3 regions of the Chryseobacterium sp. S90 genome follow, and region 2 is predicted to be linked to each of the others. Evidence: riboswitches for the same ligand, from Rfam matches in the RefSeq annotation. Region 2 holds a riboswitch; each other region holds the start of a gene.
The links. A riboswitch is a leader RNA that binds a small molecule or an ion and turns the genes downstream of it on or off. The one in region 2 is predicted to bind S-adenosylmethionine.
Positions count from the first base shown of each region.

Region 1 (3,286 bases), on a different contig from region 2:
GCGCCCTGCCCCAGCAATGGATTCGAATAATAATGTCCGTTATAATTCACCAAATCAACAGAAAAACTCGTTTTGAATTTCAACTCCGGTAAGAAAGTGAATTCCATGAATCCTTTTCCTGAGAAATTATCTTCTTTATTTTCGTTTTTATCTAATGGCAGAGTTGCAGCTGCATTCTGATTCTGAAGCGCATTGGTAGGTCTATACTTTCCAAAATCATAAATCGGATTTCCATCAGCATCCAGAATATAAGTTCCGTCTGCATTTCTTTCATAATAAGGATAGAATGAAGGAATAAATCTTGCGGCATTGATGATATTGCTGGCCTTAGAATCTGAAGAAGTCGGCGCCTGTTGAATACTGTTTGTATAGCTTAAGTTCACCCCAACATTCAGCCATTTTTTTACTTCAGAATTGATCTTTAATCTGGTATTATATCTTTTAAATCCTGATTCAATCGCCATCCCTTTATCATCCAGATATCCCAATGAAAAGAAATAATTACTTTTTTCACTTCCTCCGCTGATATCAAGATCTACCTGATTTCTTGAAGCCACTCTCTGCAGGATATCTCTCCAGTCGTCATTCCAAAGTGGTGATGCACCTGGTAATAGTTTTCCATCTGTTCCTACTGGTTTTGGATAAGCAGTTCCGTATGGATTGATCCCAAGGGTGGATACAAGATTGTCTGTTGCCATCTGAGCTGCCTGTTGAGAAGACACTTTTCCAGACTGGTATCCGTTTCTCAAAGCTTCCCAATATAATTGAAAGTATTGATCTGTATTTACCTGTTCGTAATCTTTTACAGCTCTTCCTGAGAATCCCTGACTGATATTAAAATTAACTTTCGCTTCTCCTTTTTTACCTGATTTTGTGGTAATGATGATAATCCCGTTTGCTCCTCTTGATCCATAAAGCGCACTTGCTGTAGCATCTTTTAAAACACTGATGGATTCAATATCACTTGGGCTTATAGAGTTAATATTTCCGTCAAAAGGAATTCCGTCTACCACATATAACGGATCGCTGGAAGCGCTGATTGAACCGATTCCTCTGATCCTAATGGTAGAAACCGCACCAGGCTGCCCTGAAGAGCTGGTCGTCTGAATCCCGGCAACCTGCCCTTCCAATGCTTTAGTAATGTTGGTTACAGGTCTGTTATTGATTTTATCGCTGGAAATTGTAGCAACGGAACCGGTATAGCTGTTTCTCTTAGCTTTTCCATAAGCTACGACTACAACTTCGTCAATTTCTTTTTCATGAAGACTATCCTTTTTCGGCTTGGAATTCTGCGCATGTACACTGGTAACTCCCAGAAAAAATGCAGCAACCGGAGGAATCCAGGCTTTTGAAGTGAATAAGTTTTTGCTAATCATAATCAATTTTATTTATCATATATTAAAATTTTGCCCTTTGCAGAAAAGTCAGCAAAGGGCATCGATAAATACGACAAACCAAATGCTTATTTTTCCTTAAAAGGCTGAACGTAACACCTTGCCCAATGGGTAGGTTGTCAAGATTTCATAGGGTCAGTTCCCTCCATCTTTCTTTATAAGCCGATCGAAATATGGTTGCAAAGCTAAAAACTTTTAGTCTACAAAACAAGTAGACTTATTATTTTTTCATGATAAATTTTCAAAAATTAACATAAGATTTTAATAAAACCCATTACACTAAGGAGTTGCCTCCATTATCATTTTATTAAATATGACAAATATCATTATTAATAATCCAATTGAATAAAAAGTAATCTGTGCTGAAATTTTTGATCATTAATTAAAAAAAGTTTTTAATTTTATAGTATGAAAGTTTTAATAATAAACGGACCTAACCTCAACCTGTTAGGCACCAGAGAGCCTGAAATCTATGGAAATGTTTCTATGGAAAGCTATTTGGAAATTTTAAAATCCGAGTTTCAATCTCATGAATTAAAATATTATCAGTCAAATATTGAAGGAGAGCTTATCAACAGGCTTCAGGAAGATGACTTTGATGCCGTCGTGATTAATCCAGGAGCTTTTACCCATTATTCTTATGCAATAGCTGACTGTTTGAAAAACATTAGAAAACCAAAGGTTGAAGTTCATATCAGTAATATCTACAAAAGAGAAGAATTCAGGCAGAAATCTGTGACAGCAGCTAATACGGATGCAGTTTTATCTGGTTTTGGAATGGACGGATATAGATTGGCTTTATTAAGTTTAAAATAATTTTTCGATTTATATTCTTCCTATAGATTGCACAGCATATATAAAAAATAAAAAGCCTCATCAATGATGAGGCTTTTTGTATGCTATTAATAACTATTAGATAGTTTGTTCCTGTAATTGAGGTCCTGAAGCAACTAATTTCTTACCTTCCTCAGTATCACAGTACTGTTCAAAGTTCTTGATATATCTTGAAGCAAGATCTTTTGCTTTTTCTTCCCATTCTGAAGCACTCTCGTAAGTATCTCTAGGATCTAAAATACCTGTAGAAACATTTGGCAATTCAGTAGGAATCTCAAGGTTCATAATTGGAACCTGAGTTTTAGGAGCATTATCGATAGAACCATCAATGATTGCATCAATGATTGCTCTTGTATCTTTCAGAGAGATTCTCTTTCCAGTGCCATTCCAACCTGTGTTCACCAAATAAGCTTTAGCACCATGTTCCTGCATTTTACCGATCAATGTTTTAGAATACATTGTTGGGTGTAATGTAAGGAATGCTTCCCCAAATGCCGGAGAGAAAGATGGCTGAGGTTCAGTAATTCCTCTTTCTGTTCCTGCCAATTTTGATGTATAACCGCAAAGGAAGTGGTATTGAGCCTGATCTTCATTCAAGATAGAAACCGGAGGAAGTACTCCGAATGCATCTGCAGAAAGATAAACGATCTTTTTCGCATGACCAGCCTTAGATGGTAATACAATTTTGTTAATATGATAAATTGGATAAGAAACTCTTGTATTTTCTGTGATAGATCCGTCTGTATAATCTGCTACTCCATTGTTCACAACAACGTTTTCAAGAAGTGCATCTCTCTTGATGGCAGCGAAGATATCCGGTTCTTTTTCTTCTGATAAGTCGATAACTTTAGCATAGCATCCACCTTCATAGTTGAATACTCCGTTGTTATCCCAACCATGCTCGTCATCACCGATAAGGTATCTTTTCGGATCTGCAGACAAAGTAGTTTTACCTGTTCCTGAAAGACCAAAGAATAAAGCTACATCACCTTTTTCTCCTACGTTAGCAGAACAATGCATTGAAGCCATCCCTTTTAATGGAAGGTAATAGTTCATCA
Region 1 is NZ_JBLGCX010000004.1:381,872-385,157, reverse strand. It holds gene ACLMCG_RS13755 (SusC/RagA family TonB-linked outer membrane protein) at 1-1,376, opposite strand, end outside; SAM riboswitch class I at 1,460-1,558, opposite strand; gene ACLMCG_RS13750 (type II 3-dehydroquinate dehydratase) at 1,803-2,210, shown strand; gene pckA (phosphoenolpyruvate carboxykinase (ATP)) at 2,307-3,286, opposite strand, start outside.
Region 1: another riboswitch for S-adenosylmethionine. It lies ahead of ACLMCG_RS13755 (SusC/RagA family TonB-linked outer membrane protein); the one in region 2 lies ahead of ACLMCG_RS18525 (TonB-dependent receptor plug domain-containing protein).

Region 2 (3,286 bases):
AAACAAACAGATCCTTATAACCAGAATACCATGGGATATAAAGACAACAGTAATTATGACAGAATGAATCATAGTCTTCATGGTTTTACCAATATGCGCGCTGTAGGATATGGAGAAAGTCATGATGAAGAAAGGCTGATGTTTAAAAACCTTGCCTATGGAGCTGTTAATGGAAGTTACGATGTTAAAAATCTTAATACAGCTCTTGAAAGAATGAAAACTTTCGGATCGACTTTCTTTACCATTCCCGGCCCGAAAATGATCTGGCAGTTTGGCGAATTGGGATATGAGTTCAGTATCAACAGATGTGCTGACGGTAGCATCAATAACGGGTGCAGAACCGATGAAAAACCAGTTGCATTCACTTTAAACTACGATACTAACGTCAACAGAAAAGCTGTGTATGATACATGGGCGAAAATAATCACGATCAGAAATAGCCATCAGATTTTTAAAACTAAAACGTACAGTATAGAATCCAATAACCTGACTAATGATCCAAATGGATTGATCACGAGAATTTATCTGTATGATGCGGCTATAACAACCGGAATAAAAAATGTAGTGGTATTAGCCAATTATGATACCTCTGCAAAAAATGTTGTTCCATACTTCCCTTACACAGGGCAATGGCAGAATCTGATGGATGACAGTATCCTGAATGTAGCTTCTACCACGACTCCGATAACTTTACAACCGGGAGAATTCAGAATTTTCGGAAATTATGTAGGTGCTCTGTCAACAACAGATCCAAACGCTGTACATAAATTATCGCTTCAGATTGCGGATAATCCGATACAAAACGGAGTCGCAAAATTAATTTTTAATAAAGCGAAAAACGGAGAAATTTTGATTTTTGATATGACCGGTAAGAAACTGGATTCATTCAAACTGAATAAAGAAAACGGAACTTATGAAGTAAAAATCAATTATCCTGCAGGAACTTATCTGGTTCAGCTGAAATCAGAAACAGGAACTGCCATTCAAAAGATGATTGTTAAGTAAAAAAGAAAGCAGATTTGCAGTACAGCAGATCTGCTTTTTTGTATATTTAAAAAATTAGTCTACTTTTGCAGTAGATTTATCAAGAAAGGTGGAGGGATTTGGCCCAAAGAAACCTTAGCAACCTGCACGATTCCAGAAGTGTAAAGGTGCTAATTCCAACCCTGAGGGGGAGATAAGTGAAGTCAATATTCTTATATGAATTCCATTTCTTGAAGTCTTGTATATCTGCGGAAATATCCGTCAGACTGTTATTATTAATTGGCAAGAACAAAAATGAAAAAATTAAGTACAGCGGTATTATTGCTCGGGGCAATTTTGGTGGCTGCTCAGGAAAACGAGGAAAAAGGAAAACAAATCGAAGATATTATCATCGTTGGAAACCGTAATGTCAAAAGAACAAAACTGGAAACACCGGTTCCTGTAGATGTTATCAATATTGACAAAATCCAAAGGAGTTCTCCGCAAATGACGGCTCAGGATCTTCTGAATTATGTGATCCCATCCTTTAATGCTGTGAGGCAGTCTGCTTCTGATGGTACAGAACATATTGATCCTGTAACTTTAAGAGGAATGGGTTCTGATCAGGTTCTCGTATTGCTGAATGGGAAAAGAAGACATACAACCTCTTTGGTCAACTATCAGAATACCGTGGGAAATGGTTCTGTAGGAACAGATCTGAGCACAATTCCTGTCATTGCTATTGATAGGATAGAAGTGTTAAGAGACGGTGCGGCAGCACAATACGGATCTGACGCCATTGCAGGAGTCATCAATATTATTCTTAAAAAAAATGCAGGAGCTTCAGCAAGCCTTACTTACGGATTGACCGGGAGAAATGATGGGGATACTTATCAGGCGGGAGTCAATTATGGAACTTCATTAGGAAAAAAAGACGGGTATATCAACCTTTCCCTGCAATTAAGCCACAGAGGAAAAACTACAAGAACTCAAAATCACGATCTGGATATTTTCGGAGATAATTTCGCTTATGAATTTGCTGGTGATGCTGAAGCCGTAAAAGCTGCCAGAGCTGCGGATGATGCAGAAATTGCAAAAAGAGGATTAACCCGTGATGATTTTAATTTTCAAATCGGAGATGCCCAGATCAGACAAGGGCAGTTGTTTTTCAATTCAGAATACCCTTTTAACGATAATTTTAAAGTATATTCTTTCGGAGGCTTCAGTATTAAAGAAGGAAAAGGATTTGGTTTCAGAAGACTGCCGAGCGAAAAATCTAATGTAGTTTCATCCATTTATCCGAATGGTTTTCAGGCCGCTCTTGGATCTCAGGTATATGATATTTCCTATGCTGTAGGTGCAAAATATAATGTCAATGACTGGTTATTTGATTTAAGCAATACATTCGGCAGCAATACCTTCAATTATAACGTAAGCAACACCAATAATGCTTCTCTGGGAGCAAAATCGCCAACTCGGTTTTATGCAGGAGCGCATAGTTTCCTTCAGAATACAGTGAATCTTGATGTTTCCAAAAATATAAACCGCTTCAATATCGCTTTCGGGGGTGAATTCAGATTTGAACAATACCAGATCAAAGCAGGGGATGAAGCTTCTTACACCCAATATGACATTAATGGAAACATTGCGACGGAAGGATCAACAGTGCTTGGTGCGGGAGGGTCTCAATCTTTTATCGGATTTTCTCCAAACAATGCTTTGAAAAAAGACAGGCATTCAACGGCTGTATATGTAGATGTTTCGTATGATTTAGATAAAAAATTAAATATTGATGCCGCTGCCAGATTTGAAAATTATTCAGATTTCGGAAATACCTTGAATGGAAAACTTGCCGTCCGATATGAGTTCGTAAAAAATTATGCAGTAAGAGCAGCGGTTGGGACAGGGTTCAGAGCGCCTTCACTTCAGCAGCAGTATTTCAATAATTCGTACGCAGATATTTCTACTTCCGGCTCAAAGATTGTTACTAAAGGAATATTCAGTAATGATAGCGAAGCTGCCAGAATTCTTGGATTTGATAAACTCAAACAGGAAACTTCTATCAACGCGAGTGCTGGATTTACGCTGAAACCTTTAAACAACTTGACGATCGCCATTGATGGATACTGGATTAAAGTGAAAGACAGAATTGTGATTACCAGCAATATTACAGACTCAAGGTTAGATCAGTTTAAGGTAGAAAGCGGAAGATTTTTCGCCAATGCTATTGATACAGAAACAAAAGGAGTAGATGTAGTGGTTTCCTATGACTGGATTCTTGGGAATGGAAAATTAAATATGAATCTTGCCGGAAATTACACAG
Region 2 is NZ_JBLGCX010000007.1:177,793-181,078, reverse strand. It holds gene ACLMCG_RS18530 (alpha-amylase family glycosyl hydrolase) at 1-1,005, shown strand, start outside; SAM riboswitch class I at 1,079-1,184, shown strand; gene ACLMCG_RS18525 (TonB-dependent receptor plug domain-containing protein) at 1,279-3,286, shown strand, end outside.

Region 3 (3,286 bases), on a different contig from region 2:
TCTCTTAAAGAAAAATTGTTGAACACATAGCTTAATGTTCCGGAGAATACTCCTTTAATTCTTGTGATATTTTCTCCTGAAAGGTGTAATAATTTGATGGTATCAATTAACGGTAATCCCGCACCCACATTGGTTTCATAGAGATAACGTCTGTTGTTTTTATTCAACGTATATCTTAGTTTTCTGTATTCTTCAATCGGAAGGGTATTAAAAATCTTGTTTGAGGAAACCAGATCGAATCCGTTTTCTGCCAAAGCGTGATAGTTTTTCACAAAATCCTTACTTGCCGTGTTATCCACAACGATAAGGTTTTCCAGCTGGTTCTCGTTGGAAAAATTAATGAGCTCCTGAACACTTGAAGGATGTTCTGCAGTTAAAACCTCATCGTTCCAATTTGCATCAAATCCTTTTTTATTGAAGGCTATTTTCTTTGAATTGGCCACCGCCACTACTTTAAGGTCTATTTTTTTACGTCTTTTAATCTCTTCAGAAGATTCCAGTACCTGTTGTATCAAAGTCTTTCCTACATTTCCATGTCCTATGATCGCCAGATGGACGGTCTTTGGCTTCTTGAAAATTTCAGATTCTATAATGTTTTTTGTTTTTTCGTCCTGTGAAGAAGTTACTACGATGTTTACTCTGTTCTCTCCTGCAACCTGATTCAGTAATAATGGGAAAACATTGTTTCTTGCCAGCTCAGCAAAAACTTTATTGAAATCTTCTGCCACAAAACCGATGACAGAAACATTATTGATACTGTAGATCTGGGAAACTTTTCCAGATTTTCTTTCTGCTTCAAACTCATCAATAAGACAAGCGACTGCTTTCTCAGCATCAATTTCCTGAACCAGAATAGAAATTCCGTTTTCTATCGCCTGTTGAGAGATTACCCCTACACTGATACGCGCTAAAGTAAGCGCTTTAAAAATTCGTCCGTCAATCCCGATTTCTCCCAGGAAATCTTCTCCTTCAAATTTGACGATTGATCTGTTCTTCAAAAATTTTATTTCGTTAGCATTTTTCATTACTTCTGTAAAATGTTTTTAATGATATTATTTAATTGTTGATATTCCATTAGGAAGGCATCGTGCCCGTGTATAGATTGGATCTCGTGATAAGAAACATCCTTATTTTTCTCTTTTAAGTTTTCAAAACACATTCGGATTTCAGAAGCCGGGAAGAATAAGTCTGTATCTACAGAGATCATGTGCATTCGTGCCTGTATGTTCTCCAGTGCCGTTTCATCAGCATTAATATTCATCAAGAGATGATTCATCAGTTTGTACGCTTTTAAACTAAATCTTTCGTTTAGCGCGTTACCATGATAAACCAACCAGTCTTCAGATTCCAGGCGTTGTTTGTCCTGGTTATATTGGTTTTGAAATCTGTCATTGAGCGACTGTGGCGTTCTGTAACACAACATAGCATGAATTCTTGCTTTCTGTAATGGTTCCTCTTTATCATTCAATAAAAATTTCTGAACCAGACACTGTGCATGAAGCCAGTCATGTGTCCTGTAATCACAGGCTATAGGAATAAATATTTCTGCGAGATCCGGCTGCTTGGCAAGCATTTCCCAGGCAATCCCTCCTCCCAGAGAGCCTCCAATAATGGCATATAAGCTTTTGATATGTAAAGTTTCAAGTCCTTTTAAAAATATCGCTGCGATATCTGAAGGTGTGAAATCTTCATAGTCTTCAATTAAAAAATCGTCATAACCGTTTCCGGGTATATTGAAACACAGAACAGTGTATTGATCAGTATCAACAATCTGATTTTCTCCCACCAATTGTTTCCACCAGCCTTTTTCTCCTGATACCTCTGAGTTTCCGGTAAGAGCATGATTGATTAAAATAATGGGTGCTGTAAACAGATCTTTCCCAAAAAGCTGATAGCTTAACGGGATATGGTATTCCTTTTGGGAATTGGTTTGATACGAAAGATTTATATAGTTTAGTTCTGTTTTCAATTCTATTATATTTTTATACAAATACAATTGAAAATGCCACAGGAAATGGCTGAAAAGAACTTCAGTAAGTTATCTGTCCAAAATACTTTGGTAGAACGTAGCACCTTCTTTGCTTGCGCAAAGGGTTGCTAAGGTTTCATAGGGTCTAATCCCTCAACCTTTCTTGATAACATTTTCAATATTTAAATGAACGAATGGTGCAAAGGTAGTTCTTTTCTTTTAATTTCAAAAAAAAATTATTTTAATATTTAAAAAAGCTCTTAAATACAAGTATTCCAAAAGCATATTAATAATTGTTCAGATGAAAAAAATTGGAATTATTTTTCAAAAAAACTAACTTCGTATGGAAAAATGATGAGATATGACCGCCGAAAAAGAAAGATTACAAGATACCAAATGGAAAAACTGGGGCCCTTATGTAAGCAACCGGCAGTGGGGAAATGTACGTGAAGATTACAGCTCAAACGGGAATGCCTGGGATTTCACCAATCATAATAACGCTGAAAGTTATGCTTACCGTTGGGGTGAGGAAGGCATCGCCGGAATTTCTGATGTAAAACAGTTATTCTGTTTTGCTTTTTCATTCTGGAACAAGAAAGATAAAATGGTAAAAGAACGGTTCTTCGGATTGAGTAACCCACAGGGGAATCATGGTGAAGACATTAAAGAAATCTTTTATTATCTGGATAATACACCTACTCACAGCTATATGAAAATGGTGTATAAATACCCCATCAACGAGTTTCCATATGATGACCTTCTTGCTGAAAATGGAAGACGCAGTAAAAAGGAACCTGAATATGAGATTTTCGATACCGGAATTTTTGATAATGATGAATATTTCGATATTTTCATTGAATACTGTAAAGCTGATCACAACGATATCCTGGCCAGAGTCACCGTCTGTAACCGAAGCCAGCATGATGCTCCTATTGTCGTAGCACCCACTGCGTGGTTCAGAAATAATTGGAAATGGGGATATAACACTTATAAGGCAGAGCTCAATGCTTCTCATGACGGAAGTATCAATATAGGACACGACAGTATTTCGATCAAAAAAGTCTATTCGCGAAATTCAAATGCACAAAGTGTATTTTGTGATAATGAAACCAATACATCTAGGCTTTACGGAACTCCTAAAACAGAGAATACTTATTTCAAAGATGGCATCAATGATTTTATTATTCATCAGGGAGATACTGTAAACCCTGAAAAAAGGGGAACAAAAGCATCTTTTCTGATTGATGAAATTGTAGGAGCAGGAGAATCTAAAATTTTTGAATTCAGATTGTGTCCTGATGAAACGGATGAACCTTT
Region 3 is NZ_JBLGCX010000010.1:117,001-120,286, reverse strand. It holds gene ACLMCG_RS21395 (ACT domain-containing protein) at 1-1,025, opposite strand, end outside; gene ACLMCG_RS21390 (alpha/beta fold hydrolase) at 1,025-1,969, opposite strand; SAM riboswitch class I at 2,036-2,142, opposite strand; gene ACLMCG_RS21385 (MGH1-like glycoside hydrolase domain-containing protein) at 2,331-3,286, shown strand, end outside.
Region 3: another riboswitch for S-adenosylmethionine. It lies ahead of ACLMCG_RS21390 (alpha/beta fold hydrolase); the one in region 2 lies ahead of ACLMCG_RS18525 (TonB-dependent receptor plug domain-containing protein).